Regions from separate parts of the Parviterribacter kavangonensis genome, predicted to be linked through region 1. Evidence: riboswitches for the same ligand, from Rfam matches in the RefSeq annotation. Region 1 holds a riboswitch; each other region holds the start of a gene.
The links. A riboswitch is a leader RNA that binds a small molecule or an ion and turns the genes downstream of it on or off. The one in region 1 is predicted to bind cyclic di-AMP.
Positions count from the first base shown of each region.

Region 2: linked by a shared signal. The riboswitch ahead of AC1UE4_RS04625 (septal ring lytic transglycosylase RlpA family protein) and the one ahead of AC1UE4_RS18640 (septal ring lytic transglycosylase RlpA family protein) in region 1 are both predicted to bind cyclic di-AMP.
Region 3: linked by a shared signal. The riboswitch ahead of AC1UE4_RS10850 (DEAD/DEAH box helicase family protein) and the one ahead of AC1UE4_RS18640 (septal ring lytic transglycosylase RlpA family protein) in region 1 are both predicted to bind cyclic di-AMP.

Region 1 covers NZ_JBXPJA010000002.1:583,239-586,497, forward strand. The annotation lists gene AC1UE4_RS18635 (nucleotidyl cyclase domain-containing protein) at 1-1,133, shown strand, start outside; gene AC1UE4_RS18640 (septal ring lytic transglycosylase RlpA family protein) at 1,149-1,847, opposite strand; cyclic di-AMP (ydaO/yuaA leader) riboswitch at 1,840-1,995, opposite strand; gene AC1UE4_RS18645 (hypothetical protein) at 2,041-2,604, opposite strand; gene AC1UE4_RS18650 (sigma-70 family RNA polymerase sigma factor) at 2,987-3,259, shown strand, end outside.
Region 2 covers NZ_JBXPJA010000001.1:913,357-916,615, forward strand. The annotation lists gene AC1UE4_RS04620 (amidohydrolase family protein) at 283-1,407, shown strand; cyclic di-AMP (ydaO/yuaA leader) riboswitch at 1,456-1,631, shown strand; gene AC1UE4_RS04625 (septal ring lytic transglycosylase RlpA family protein) at 1,678-2,379, shown strand; gene dinB (DNA polymerase IV) at 2,410-3,259, shown strand, end outside.
Region 3 covers NZ_JBXPJA010000001.1:2,111,512-2,114,770, reverse strand. The annotation lists gene AC1UE4_RS10860 (cell wall-binding repeat-containing protein) at 1-837, opposite strand, end outside; gene AC1UE4_RS10855 (hypothetical protein) at 900-1,673, shown strand; cyclic di-AMP (ydaO/yuaA leader) riboswitch at 1,719-1,865, shown strand; gene AC1UE4_RS10850 (DEAD/DEAH box helicase family protein) at 1,900-2,430, shown strand; gene AC1UE4_RS10845 (PspA/IM30 family protein) at 2,486-3,244, shown strand; gene pspAA (PspA-associated protein PspAA) at 3,241-3,259, shown strand, end outside.

The sequences.
Region 1 (3,259 bases):
GGCGGTTCCTGGCGAAGGCGTGGCTGGTGGAGCTCGTCGCGGTCGCACCGCTGGAGAGGGCCGGCGCGGTGCCCGGCCCGCGCTTCGCCGAGGACGCACCGGCGGTCTGCTCCGCGGTCGTCGCGGCGCTCGGCAGCGACGAGGCGTTCGACCGGCTCGCACCGGGCGGCTCCCTCGCGCCGCTCGCCGCCGGCAGCGCCGCGCTTGCGGGCGCGCACGACGGCCTGACGGCGGTGACGTCGCTCGAGGCGCTGCGCGCGGTCGCCTGGGCCGAGCTCACCGCCGCCCTCGACCGCCCGTCGCCCGCCGAGGTCGCCGAGCTCGCCGACCGCCTCGCCGCGATCATCGCGCTCCTCACCACCGCGTCCCTCGCCACCGGAGACCCCACCGACCGCCTCCGCCCCGGAGACCGAGGCCCCCTCGCCGCGGTCCTCCGCCGCCACGACACCGCCCCGCCCGACGCCCAAGACTTCTCCCCGCGCGAAGACGCCGGGGAGCGGGAGGACCTCAGCGCGAGCGCGCGCGAAGACCTCTCCGCCGACGCCCCACCCGAGGACCTCGCCACGCCGGCGACGCCCCCCGACGATCTCTCTCCGGCCGGCCCCTCGGATCTCCTCCCGCCGGAGGACGCGGCTTCGGCGCCCGCGGTCGCGCGGCTTCACGACGCGAGCTCCTTCGGGCGCCGGGTCGCGCCGTGGACTGCGGCGATCGAGCGGCGTCTCGCGCGGCACAAGCAGGACGGGGTGCCGTTCGCGGTGCTGTGCCTCGAGGTGCTCGACGCCGACCGGCTGCTGCGCGCGGACACGGACGGGTCGGCGGCGGCGGCGCTCGAGGCGGCGGAGAGCGCCGCGCTCGCGGAGCTGCGGCCCGCGGACGCGCTCGTCCGCGAACGGATCGGCCGCTACTGGCTCACGGCGCCCGACACCGACGGGGCGGAGGCGCGGTCGCTCGCGCACCGGGTCGCCGCGCACGTCGAGTCCGTCTCCGAGCATCGCGGCGCGCCGCTGCAGCTCTGCGTCGGTCTCGCGACGTGCCCGTCCGACGGCGCCGAGGCGGTCGTCCTGGAAGCGCGCGCGGAGGAGAGCCTCTACGCCGCGCAGGCCGCCGGCGTGCGCGTCGATCCCGCGCGCTGAGCGCGCGGCGACGGCTCAGCGGCTCTTGCGGGCGCGGAGCGCCGAGGGCGGCGCGAGGACGCCGATGCGGCCGGTGCCGGTGACGCCGATGAGCTGCGCGGCCGCCTGCGTGAGGTCCCAGTCGCGGCCGGGGTGGAACGGGCCGCGGTCGATGACGGGGACCGTGGCGACCTTGCCCTTGTAGTAGACGTCGACGAGCGTCCCGCACGGAAGCGTCTTGTGCGCGACGCCGACGGTCCTGGTCGTCAGCCGGGTGCCGCAGGCCGTCTTGCGGCCGAAGAAGCCGGGGCCGTACCAGCTCGCGACCGCGGACCTGAAGATGGTGGTCGTCGCGACGAGCGGAGCGGACGCGGCGGAGGCGTTGGCGTCGGGCCGGTCGACCTGCGCGCGCAGCGTGAGCCGGCCGGGGACGGCGGTCTTCCACGTCGTCCGGAACGTGCCGTCCTGCGCGACGAGCGTCTCGGCGATGTCGGACCACGTTCCGTCGAACGTCCGCAGCTGGATGTGCACCGCGCGGCCGGCGTCCTCCGAGGTGGTGCGGCCCCTGATCGTCATCGTGCGATCGAGCATCGCGCCGGGGCGCACGTCGAGGTGCGGCCGGTCGATCGTCGCCTCGGCACCGCCAGTGGACGCCTCCTGCGCGAGGGCAGGCGAGGCGACGCCGAGCAGGAGCACGGCGGCAAGCGGCGCGATGTCGCGTAGGCGGTGAAGCATGAGCTGGTCGCCTACGGGGTGAGCTGACGGGCTCGCGCAGTGCGCTAGGACCCGAGTCGGATCCATTCGCCCCGGCGGACCTCGCGGTCCGCAGTGGTTCCCCCGCTCCCGCCGTCCGGAGACGGACGGGACTCGGCTGGCGGAGACCTTAGCGCGGGAGCGACGTGCGCGCGTCGCTCCCGCTGTGGTTCCGCTAGGGCTTCGGCAGGCGCGAGAGCAGGCCCTTGACGGCCTGGCCCGCGACCGCGGCGCCGAGCTGACCCAGCTCGCCAACCGCCTTCACGCCCGTCGTGACGATCTCGATGCCGCTCGGCGCGCCGCCGGCGTCCTGCTCGGTCGCCCAGCCGGCGGGCGGCGCCTGCTCGGGCTTCGAGGCCTGCGCCTTCGCGCGCGCGGCGCGCGACGACTTCGCCGACGAGATCGGCGTCGGCGGACCCGCCGCCTCGGCCTTCGCCGAAGCAAGCGCCTTCACCTCGGCCGTCGCCTTCTTGCGCGCGGGAGCCTTCGCCGCCGCCTTCCGCGCCGGAGCCTTCTTCGCGGAAGACGCGGCGCTCGACGACTTCGCCGACGAGGCCGCCGGCTTCTTCGCCGAAGACGCTGCGGGCTTGGGCTTCGCGGCGGTGGAAGGAGCCTTCGCCGACGACGCCGCGGGCTTCTTCGCGGCGGACGCCTTCGCCGCCGGCCTCTTCGCCGAAGACGCGCGCGTCGCGCGCGCGGAGGGCGCCTTCTTCGCCGGCTTCTTGGGGGTCTTCGTCACGCTCGCCGCGGAGGCGACCGCGTCCGCCGCAGCGGACGTTGCGTCGGCGTCCGCACCAGCGGCCGCGGACGCGCTACCGTCCGCGCCGCGGCTGCTCGCCGTGGGGCTGTCTCCCCGCTTCGCGCTGCGCCTCGTACGGCGCGCGCGGGGGAGGTTGGAGAGAACCTCGCGCTGAGTGTCGTCGGCCATCGGCCGATCATCGTGTCAGACGTTCAACAGAAGCGCCTCGACACCGACACGCTTGTTGACTTCGATCTTCGTACCTTCCAGACTGAGGCAGCCAGTTTCGGGCAGCTGCAGCGTTACCCTGCAGTAGGCGCGGAAAGGCTCCTCGGAGGAACTCCACGAGCACGGGTGACGAGCCCGGCGGAAACGGAACTTCATGTCAGTCGCAGATCTCCAGGAACTCGAAGAGGTCAAGAACCTCCTGGCGCGTGGCCAGGAGCTCGGCGTGCTCACGTTCGCGGACGTGAGTCAGGCCCTTGCCGAGCTCGACGTCGACGAGTCCGACGTCGAGGAGCTCCACAGCTTCATCGAGGCGTCCGAGATCGAGCTGGTCGAGGAGATCGACCCGGCGACCACCGCGGCGAACGCCGTCGAGCGCGCGCCCGACAAGCGCGGCGCCCGGCGCAAGTCCAAGGCGCAGGACATCTTC
Region 2 (3,259 bases), on a different contig from region 1:
TCGACTGGTTCGCCAGTCGACGGTGATCTCGGTGGATTAGCACGGCGCGCGGGAGCGGGAAACGCAAGATCACCCGTGCCGAAGAGACCTCCTCGTGCGGCTCTCTAAATCGGGGTGCTCGCACTCCCGAGCGCTCGGCGAGGTCACTCACCGGGCGCTTCTCCGCAGGGCTAGCCACGTCAATCAGCGTCCACGGGACTTCCTGACGGTCTCGCCGCCGGAGAACTCCCCGGCGCCCTTCCGAACGAAGGGGGTAGGCGGCGGGCCGCTACGGTCCCGCGGGTGCCCGCGCCGACTGCACCCTGGGACGAGACGGTCCGCCCGTTCTACGACCGCGCACTCGCGGCGCTGCCGTCCGGCGTGCAGTGGTGGGACGCTCACACGCACATCGGCCACAACGACCCGGACGGGCTCGAGGCCGACCCGCCGGACATCCTCGCGAGCCTCGACCGCGGCGGCCATCACGGGGCGCTCGTGTTCCCGCTGCACGAGCCCGACGGCTACGGCGAGGCGAACGACATCGTCTTCAAGGCGGTCGCCGAGTCGGACGGCAGGCTGCGCGCGCTCGGGCGCGTGAACCCGAACCTCCCCGGCGCCGTCGACGAGGCGCGGCGCTGCCTGGAGAACGGCGCGGAGGGCTTCAAGCTCCACCCGCGCTCGGACCACTTCGGCCTGCCGCACCCCATCGTCGAAGAGGTCGTGAAGCTGGCGCACGAGGCCCGCGCGACCGTGCTCTTCCACGCCGGCCGCGGCATCCCGCGGCTGGGGGAGACGATCATCGAGCTGGCCCGCACGTACCCGGGGGCGCGGTTCATCCTCGCCCACGCCGGCATCAGCGACATCGGCTGGATCGGGCCGCCGGCGGCCGAGCTCGACAACGTCCTCTTCGACACCTCGTGGTGGCAGGCGGGCGACCTGCTGCAGCTGTACGCGACGGTCCCGCCCGGCCGCATCGTCTACGCGAGCGACGCGCCGTACGGCAGCGCGCTCTTCGCCGGCTACGCGTTCCTGCGCTGTGCGACCGCGCTCGGCCTCGAGGGCGACGCGCTCGCCGGCATCGCCGGCGGGACGCTCGAGCTCATCCTCGAGGGCGAGCCGGCGCCGGACCTCGGGCCTGCTCCGGGCATCGCGAAGCTCGGCGGCCGCGACCTCGGGTGGGAGCGGACCGCGAGCTACCTCTGCACCGCGTGCCACATGGCGTTCCGCGGCGGCGACCCGACCGAGCCGCTGTCGCTCGCGGCGCTCGCGTGCGAACGGTTGGATGGGAACGACGTCGCGCGCGCCATCCTCGAGCTGATCGACGGGACGTTCGACGTCATCGCGAGCGGCCCGCCACGCCTGTCCCAGGCGACGTATGGCGCGCTCGTCGGGCAGCTCCTTGCCGCAACTGCGGCGCACGGTGTGTGACGTACCGCACATGCAGTTCAATGGACCGACGTACAGTCCGAACGTAAGTTCGTAACGAAGCCGAACCGGCACGACCTGATCGTGCCGGGCGGGGGACCCACTGCCGGCGTGTTCGAAGAGAGCGCGACGGCCGGGGCGAATCGCCGGGTGCTCCCGGCGTAGCGGCCGCTCAAGACGGTCGCGAGCCCGACAGCTCACCTCGTAGGCAGCCAAAGACAGACGTGTCGCACCCGCCCGTCCGGAGGTGCGACGCAGGAGGTACGCACGACCGTGAGGCCGCAACTGACGCGCGCCCGCGCCGCCCTGGGCGCCGGCACGCTTGGAACGTTCATCGCCCTTGGCGCCACCGCCGCCGCCGGCCAGGAGCCCGCGCCCGCGCAGACGGCGCCGACCGCTGCTGCCGCCGCCGCACCGCGCGCGAACAGCACCTTCCAGATCACCCGTCATCGCCTGAACGTCCGCACCGGCCGCAGCGCCGTCGTCGCCGGCGTCCTGCGCCCCGGCGCCGCCGGCCGCATCGTGACGCTGCAGCGCCGTGGTCATCGACGCTGGGTCACCATCGACCGTGCGCGAACGTCGCGCTCGGGCCGGTTCGTGCTGCGCCGTGCGTTCCGCACCGCGTCGACCGCGCCCGTCCGCGTCCGCTTCGGCGGCGACGCCCGCACGCAGCCGGCCAAGCGCCGCATCGGTCGCCTGAGCGTCTTCCGTCCCGCGCTCGCGTCCTGGTACGGCCCGGGCCTCTACGGCAACAAGCTCGCCTGCGGCGGCACGCTCAGCTCCGGCACGATCGGCGTCGCGCACAAGAACCTCCCGTGCGGCACGAAGCTCGTGCTGCGCAAGGGCTCGCGCACCGTCCAGGCCCGCGTGATCGACCGCGGCCCGTACGTCGGCGCGCGCGAGTTCGACCTCACCCAGGCGACCAAGAACCGCCTCGGGTTCGGCTCGACCGGGACCGTCTGGGTCAGCCACTAGCCGTCCTCGGCCCGAACTACTGTTCGGGCCGTGTCCGCCGAGCGCCGCGTCGTCGCCCACTGCGACATCGACGCCTTCTACGCGTCGGTCGAGCTGCTGCGGCGGCCGGAGCTCGCGGGCAAGCCGCTCGTCGTCGCGGGCACCGGCCCGCGGTCGGTCGTGACGACCGCGTCCTACGAGGCGCGGAAGTTCGGGATCGACTCGGCCATGCCCGCCGCCCGGGCGCGCTCGCTGTGCCCGCAGGCGGTGTTCCTGCCGCCGGACTTCACGGCGTACCGCGCCAAGAGCAAGGAGGTCTGGGACCTCGTCCGCTCGCGCGTCGACCGCATCCAGCAGGTCGGCATCGACGAGGCCTACCTCGACGTCACCGGGTTCGAGAAGCCGATGCGCGTGCTGCGCGAGCTCGTCGCCGACCTCCACGAGACGACCGGCATGACGATGTCGGTCGGCGTCGGGCCGTCGCGGCTCGTCGCGAAGACCGTCAGCTCGACGTTCAAGCCGCGCGCGTTCGCCGCCCTCTCGCGCGAGCAGGCGTGCGAGCGCTTCGCCGGCGCCTCGACGCGGATCCTGCAGGGCGTCGGCCCGAAGACCGCGGAGCGCCTCGCCGAGGCCGGGTTCCACACGATCGGCGACCTGCAGCGCGCGGGGGAGGATCCGCTCGTCGCCCGCTTCGGGCAGCGGATGGGCCGCTACCTGTCGAGCCGCGCGTGGTTCCACGACGACTCGCCCGTGCAGGCGGTCGGCGCCGCGAAGTCGCGGTCGAACGAGACGACGTTCCCCGAGGACGTCGCCGACCACGGCGAGCTCGAGGCGACGCTGCGCCGGCTCGCCGAGGAGCTCTGCGCCGGCCTGCGCAGGAAGGAGGTCGCCGGCCGGAACA
Region 3 (3,259 bases), on a different contig from region 1:
CGCGATCGAGTTGGCGGTGGCGTCGCCGCCCGTCCCGTCGATCCGCTTGACCGTTCCGAGCCGCCGCAACTGCTTCTCGACGCTCGCCGACACGATCTTCTCGTCGCCGAGCACGTAGATCTTCGGCTGCTGGTGGCGGCCGAGCGCCTGGCGCGTCGCGGGCGGGAGGCTGTCGCGCTCGGTGAAGAGGACCGGGTCGCCGGACTTCGCCGCGTAGCCCGCGGCGGGCACCGCGAGGTCGGGCCGGTCGGTACCGGTGACGACGACCGCGTCGCTCGTGCGCCCGCGCGCGGCCGAGAGGAATGCGTCGATCGCCGCCGCCTGCGCGATCCCGTTGCCGCCCTTCACGTCGCTGGACTTCAGGCCCTCCGGCTGCGCGACGTCGCCGATGCGGACGACCTGCGCGCCGCCCGCCGCGCGCGAGCCCGTCGGCGCGAGCGCGTCCAGAGCATCCTTCGTGGCGGCCGGGAGGTCGGTGCCGTCGGTGAGCAGCACCGGCGCGCCGATCGGCTGCGCCATCAGCGCCGCGGCCGCCACGCCGCCCTGCCAGTTGTCCCCGTCGACCAGGACGACCGCCTGCGGGCGGGTCTTCGACTCGGTGCCGGGGTACACGGCGCGCGCGACGGCGGCGGCCGTCGCGACCGGGTCCGCCGAGCCGACCCGCGTCGTGTTCTTCGTGGCGAACGCCGGGAAGCCGAGGTCCTGCGCGGCCTCCTTCTCCTCGCCCTTGACGCTCGCCTTCGGCGTGATCGGGTTGGCGTCGCCCGCGTCGTCGTCCTTCTTGCCGCAGCCGGCGAGGAGCGCGACGAGGGCGAGCAGGAGCAGTGGCCGGCGCACGCGGGACAACGTACTCGGCAGGCTTCCCACCCATCGTCGCTTCCGAACCGCCCCCGATCGAGATGCCGAGAGCCGTCGCGGCGCAGACGCGCGGTGGCGCGGTCCCGGCGCCCACCCTCTTCTACGACGCCCGCGAGGGCGACCGCGCGACGGCGGTCGAGGCGCTCACCGCCCGCGTCGCCGGCGACCGCATCGCGCTGCGCCCGCGCGTCGACCCCCTTCCCGACGTCGTCTACCGCCGCGTCGTCCGAGGCACCGACGGGCGGACGTGGACGCAGTTCTGGCTCCTCTACGCGGACAACCCGCAGGACCGCGGGATCCTGCGGACCGGGCGGCACGAGGGCGACTGGGAGCTCGTGCAGGTGGGCACCGGCCGCGGGCCCGCCGTGGCGACGTTCTCGCAGCACAAGTGGGCCGAGGCGTGCCCGTGGCGGGGCCGGATCTACGTGGCGAACGGCTCCCACGCCTCGTATCCGACCCCGGGCGAGCACGGCCGCCCGTGGCCAGATCCCGACGACGAGGCGCGCGGAGATGGACGCGTGGTCATGCCGTTGGTGCGCCAACTCGGGCCGTGGGTGCGCTGGCCGGGCAGATGGGGACGCGCCAAGGCGCGCTGGTGGAACCCGGCGGAAGCGTCGAGCCCGCGCGGCCCCGCCTTCCAGGACCGCGATCCCCCGACGGCATGGGCGGATCCGGCCGGGTTCCACGCGTCCGCACGCGCGTGCGGCAGCGGCGCGCCGCCTCTTCCCCTCGGCCTGCGGATGGGCGCCGCAACGCTGCTCGCGGCGCTTCTGGCGGCCGTCGCGCTCAAGGTGCACAGGCGCAAACCGATGTAACGGAGGACAACCGCGGCGCATGTTCTCGTGCAGATCGGGTACGGTGCCGCACCGATGCCGAATCCCTGGCAACAGGCCAGGGAGCGGGGGACCCACGTTGTTTGGGGCGAGTCGCGTCCAGAGTGACGCGAGGCGCAGGCTTTCTCAGCGCCAGCCCGTCAGCTAACCCCGCAGGCCGACGAGAGAGGTGTTGGTTTTGCGGGGTTCCCGCGTTGCTGCGTCCATCGTGAGCTGTGCCGTGCTGCTGGGGCTTGCCCCCGCCGCAGCGTCGGCTGCCAGCACCGGTGGCGCGACGTACAAGGATCCGGTCAAGGCGCAGCGCGCCACGTGGAACGGCGCGAAGGCGATCATCGGCAAGGACGGCCTCGCGGTCGCTCCCGCCGGCGCGCCGGCCGAGGTGCGCGAGGCGATCGCGTCGGCGAACCGCCTCATCGGCAAGCCCTACAAGTACGGTGGCGGCCACGCCAAGGTCGAGGACTTCGGCTACGACTGCTCCGGCACGGTCTCCTACGCGCTCATCGGCGCCGAGCTGCTGAAGTCGCCGCTCGACTCCGGCTCGTTCATGCGCTGGGGAGAGGCCGGCCCGGGCGAGTGGATCACCATCTACACGAACCCCGGTCACGCGTTCGTCGTCATCGCCGGGCTGCGGCTCGACACGAGCGCCGCGGGCGACCCGCGCGGCGGCAAGGGCCCCCGCTGGCGCCCGACGCTGCGCTCGACGCGCGGCTTCCGCGCGCGCCACCCCGAAGGCTTCTAGACCACCCGCAGGAACCCGCCGGAAGCCAGCGCCCGCGCGCTGGTACGGTGCCCGCATGCCCGGGATGAGCGGACGGTTCTCCACCATCGTCAAGGCGAAGGTCTCCAAGCTCCTCGATCGCGCCGAGGACCCGCAGGAGACCCTCGACTACTCGTACGAGAAGCAGCTCGAGCTGCTGCAGAACGTCAAGAAGGGCATCGCCGACGTGGTGACGTCCAAGAAGCGCCTGCAGATGCAGAGCGGCAAGCTCGAGCAGCAGGTCGTCAAGCTCGACACCCAGGCGCGCCAGGCGCTCGCCGCCGGGAACGAGGAGCTCGCGCGCGCGGCGCTCGAGCGCAAGCAGCTCGCGCAGACCGAGCTGCAGTCGCTCGACCAGCAGGTCGGCGAGCTCGAGGACCAGCAGCAACGGCTCGTCGAGAACGAGGCGAAGCTGCGCGCGAAGATCGAGGCCTTCCGCACCAAGAAGGAGGTCATCAAGGCGCAGTACTCCGCCGCCGAGGCCCAGGTGCAGATCTCCGAGGCCGCGACCGGCGTGGGCGAGCAGATGGCCGACGTGGGCCTCGCGATGCAGCGCGCGATGGACAAGACCGAGCAGATGCGCGCCCGCGCGTCGGCGGTCGAGGAGCTGGAGGCGGCCGGGACGTTCGAGGACCTCACCGCGCTCGGCTCGGGCGAGGACGACATCGACAAGCAGCTGCGCGAGCTCACGAGCGCCAGCGCGGTCGACGACGAGCTGTCGAAGATGCGCGCGGAGCTCGGCTCGGGCGAGAGCCCCAAGCCGGCCGGCGAGCTCGGCCAGGGGGGCAACCAGTGATCGTCCGCATTGCGA